2 regions of the Niveibacterium umoris genome follow, and region 2 is predicted to be linked to the other one. Evidence: predicted binding sites of a transcription regulator. Region 2 holds the regulator's gene; the other holds the start of a gene.

Region 1 (2,202 bases), on a different contig from region 2:
CTCGGTGGCGACCCTGCGAAGCGGCGGGCCGATCCGCCGATAAACAAATGCGGTCAGTGCGATCAGCACCAAGGCGGCAAGCGCACCTACCGCGCCGTTGCGCCAGACCCCTTGCCTGACGGCGTTCTCGGCGTTTCCGCGCTCCGCATCGGCCGCCGCGGAAATCAGGCCGGTCAGCTTTTCCAGGCCGGCTTCCAGCGCTTCGAAGTCCTGATTGAACGCGGCCATCTCGGGCGACTGGGGCGAGGGATTCGCCACCAGTGCTTCGGCCACTTTAAGGTAGCGCTCGACCGTCGGTGCCGCCGCGTTCGCCGCGGCAGCGGCCGCTTCGGGCAGTTCCTTGCGATTGCGTTCGAAGTTTTCGCGCAGGCGCTGGGCGTGCTCGGCAAAGTCCTTCTGGATCGCCGCCTTGTCATCGCCGCCGCCCCCACTCGCGCCCAGCAAAGCGCGCAACACGTCGCCGCGAATGGCGTCATGCATCATGTCCACGTCGGTCTGACGCAAGACCTGCTGCTGCGTGCGCAGGATCGCGTCGATGCCGTTCGCCATTTGCCGCGATCCAAGCTGCGCGAATGCCGCGTTGAGCAGAACCGCAGCGATACCTGCCGCTGCAAGCCCCAGAAGCAATACCTGTATCGACAGTCTTCGCTTGGTCATCGCACCCTCCGCTCGCAACGCAATCGCTACAACGACACCGATGGCGATATCTTGAGACGGGGATCGCGCCCTATCGCGGTGCCTCACTTCGGAACGCCCCCACCGCCACAAATCCCGCCCCATAGCGGCGCAAACAGGCTTCAATCTGGTGCCGAACCTGTCGATCGACGCGTACTGGAGGCGCCACCACACAGCGCGGCCGTATGCGCAGGGCCATGGCACAGCCATTGCTAACCCGTCCCCGGAGACGAGGAAAACATGGCGGAAACGAAATCAACCTGCTGCTATTGCGGCGTCGGCTGCGGCGTGATCATCGAACACGATGCAGGCGTCATTACGGGCGTGCGCGGCGACCCCAGCCATCCGGCAAACTTCGGCCGCCTGTGCACCAAAGGCTCGACCCTGCACCTGACGGCCGCGCCGAACACCCGTGCGGCGCGCGCGCTATACCCGGAATTGCGCACAGCACGCACCGAGAAGCGCAGCCGCGCAAGCTGGGACGAGGCACTCGACCATGCCACCGCGCGCTTTGCCGCGATCATCCGCGAGCATGGCCCTGACGCCGTGGCCTTCTATATTTCGGGCCAGTTGCTGACCGAGGACTACTACGTCTTCAACAAGCTGGCCAAGGGCCTGATCGGCACCAACAACGTCGATACCAACTCGCGCCTGTGCATGAGCAGCGCGGTGGCAGGCTACAAGCAGACGCTTGGCGCCGACGCGCCGCCCGCCTGCTACGAAGACATCGACCACACCGACTGCCTTTTCATCAGCGGCAGCAACACCGCGTTCGCGCACCCGATCGTGTTCCGCCGCATCGAAGATGCGCGCAAGGCCAACCCGGCTATGAAGCTGATCGTGGTCGATCCGCGCCGCACCGACACCGCCGAGGCGGCCGACCTGCACCTGGCGATCCTGCCCGGCACCGACATCGCGCTCTACAACGCAATGCTGCATGTGATGCTGTGGGAAGGCTGGGTGGACGAGGCCTACATCGCCGCGCACACCGAGGGCTTCGATGCGCTGCGCAAGGTCGTCCGCGCCTACACGCCGCAAATGGCGGCCGGCATCTGCGGCGTACCCGCCGCCGACATCGAGCGCGCCGCGCAATGGTTTGCCACCTCGAAAGCCACCCTGTCGATGTACTGCCAGGGCCTCAACCAGTCTTCGCACGGCACCCACAACAATGCCGCGCTGATCAACCTCCACCTCGCCTCTGGGCACTTGGGCCGGCCCGGCGCCGGCCCCTTTTCATTGACTGGCCAGCCCAACGCAATGGGCGGGCGCGAAGTGGGTGGCCTTGCCAACCTGCTCTCTGCCCACCGCGATCTGGCCAACCCGCAGCACCGTGCGGAAGTCGCCACCCTGTGGGGCGTGCCGGATGTGCCGGCCGCGCCGGGCAAAAGCGCGGTCGAACTGTTCCACGCACTCGAATCCGGCGAGATCAAGGCGGTCTGGATCGCCTGCACCAACCCCGCGCAGTCGATGCCCGACGCCGCGCAGATCGCCCGCGCGCTGGCCAAGGCCGAATTCGTCGTGGTGCAG
Region 2 (2,202 bases):
CGGCCATGGGGGATGGCGATCCCTTGCCCGAGCCCGGTGGAGCCGAGTTTTTCGCGCGCGAACAGGGCGTCGTAGACGGCGCTGCGCGCAAGGCCCTGGTGGTTTTCGAACAGCAGGCCGGCCTGTTCGAAGACGCGTTTCTTGCTGCTCGCTTCCAGATCGACGAGCACGTTGGATGGCGGCAGCAGGGGGGCGATGAGATTCATGCTTGGGGTTCAGAAATGCACTGCGCGCCCGAAGGCGCGCAGATCCGGGTTCAGCTCATCTTCGGCGCGGCGGCTTTCCGCAAGCTTACGCGCCGGGATTCATCAGAGCGAACGTGATTACGATTCCGCGGACTGGCGCTTGTGCGCCTCGTGGCCGTGATCGTAGGACTTTTCCTTGTGCTTGAGAACCTGCCGATCGAGTTTGTCGGTCATGGCATCAATTGCGGCGTAGAGATCTTCGTCGATGCTTTCGACAAAAATGTCCTTCCCGCGTACATGCACCGTCACCTCCGCCTTTTGTTTGAGCTTTTCCACCGACAGGATCACGTTGACGCTGGTGACATGGTCGAAGTGGCGAATCACGCGATCCAGTTTCGAGGTTACGTAGTCGCGCAGGGCGGCGGTAACTTCGAGATGATGTCCGGTGATGTTCAGGTTCATGATCACTCCTCTTAGATCATCTTGCGCTGGCTGACCGGCGGGATGTTGAGCGACTCGCGGTACTTTGCGATGGTGCGTCGCGCAACGACAATCCCCTGCTGGCCGAGAAGTTCGGCAATCCGGGCGTCGGATAGCGGTTTTTTGCGATCCTCTGCCGCAACCAGCTGGCGAATCAGCGCACGAATCGCCGTAGCTGAACACGCGCCGCCAGAATCTGTGGCGACGTGGCTGCCGAAAAAGTATTTCAGTTCAAGAATGCCACGTGGCGTGGCCATGTACTTCTGCGTCGTGACCCGCGAAATCGTCGATTCGTGCAAATCGAGCTGCTCGGCGATCTCGCGCAAGGTCAGCGGCCGCATGGCCACGTCCCCATAATCGAAGAACTGCCGCTGGCGGTCAACGATCGCCTGCGAAACCCGCAGGATCGTGTCGAAGCGTTGCTGTACGTTCTTGATCATCCAGCGCGCCTCCTGCAACTGGCCGGCCAGCGAACCGGCCGAGCCGCGGTGCTGCTGCAGGATACCGGCGTAGAGCTGGTTGATCCGCAGCTTGGGCATCGCGTCCGGATTCAGTGTCGCACTCCAGTGGCCGCGCACCTTGCGCACGATCACATCCGGGATCACGTAACGGGTTTCGAGCGCGGCAAATTTCGCGCCCGGGCGCGGGTCAAGGCTGCAAACCAGTTGATGCGCCTCGCGCAGGGTCTCTTCGTTGCAACCGAGCTGGCGCTTCAGGCGTACGAAATCGCGCGCCGCAAGCAACTCAAGGTGATGTTCGACGATCGTGATCGCCGCGTCGCGTGCAGCGCTGGCGGGCAAGAGCCGCAGCTGCAGCTTCAGGCATTCTCCCGGCGAGCGCGCGCCGACCCCCGGCGGGTCGAGGTTCTGCAGATGTGCCAGCGCAATCTGCAGTTCCTCGATCTCGACTTCCGATTCGGTCGGCAGCAGTTCCATCAGCTCGTCGAGCGGCTGGGTCAGGTAGCCGTCGTCGTCAAGCGCTTCGATCATGAAACGCAGCAGTGCGCGATCGCGCTCCGACAGCAACATCAGGGCGATCTGGCCGTCCAGATGATCGCGCAGGCTGGTCTGGGCCGCGCGGAACTCCTGAAAGTCGGTTTCCTCGTCGTCGTCGCGGTTGCCGCTGCCACTGCCACCGCCACCGCCCTCGCCCGACCATTCGGCGCTGCCTTCATCGTAGCTGCCACCCTCCTCGAAACTCGGTTCGGGCGGTTCGGCGGGGGCGTCGGAGAAATCGGTGTCGCCACCCTCGGCCGGGGCATCGCCTTGTTCGCCGCTGCTGGGCGCCGCGGCGGACTGGCCCCAGGCTTCGGGGTCCGATTCGGAGTCTTCGCGTTCGAGCAGCGGGTTTTCGAGCAACATGCGCTCGATCTCGCTGTTGAGCTCCAGCGTCGATAGCTGCAGGAGCTTGATCGACTGCTGCAGCTGCGGGGTCAGCGCGAGCTGCTGGGAGATGCGGAGCTGGAGCGAAGGTTTCATCGTCGGCTAGGGGGGGGATCAGAGGCGGAAATGCTCACCCAGATAGACCTGGCGAACCT

What was found. The regulator sigma-54, encoded in region 2, starts transcription at its own class of promoters, with help from an activator protein. The targets are predictions, from matches to a motif close to TGGCACGCTTNCTGCTNA.
Region 1: GGR36_RS20270 (nitrate reductase) is a predicted target of sigma-54. The motif match lies at 874-891, and genes of this name have one in related genera.

Annotation. Positions count from the first base shown of each region.
Region 1 is NZ_JACIET010000003.1:205,800-208,001, forward strand. It holds gene GGR36_RS20265 (methyl-accepting chemotaxis protein) at 1-657, opposite strand, end outside; gene GGR36_RS20270 (nitrate reductase) at 916-2,202, shown strand, end outside.
Region 2 is NZ_JACIET010000002.1:849,319-851,520, forward strand. It holds gene ptsN (PTS IIA-like nitrogen regulatory protein PtsN) at 1-206, opposite strand, end outside; gene hpf (ribosome hibernation-promoting factor, HPF/YfiA family) at 324-647, opposite strand; gene GGR36_RS15845 (RNA polymerase factor sigma-54) at 659-2,143, opposite strand; gene lptB (LPS export ABC transporter ATP-binding protein) at 2,162-2,202, opposite strand, start outside.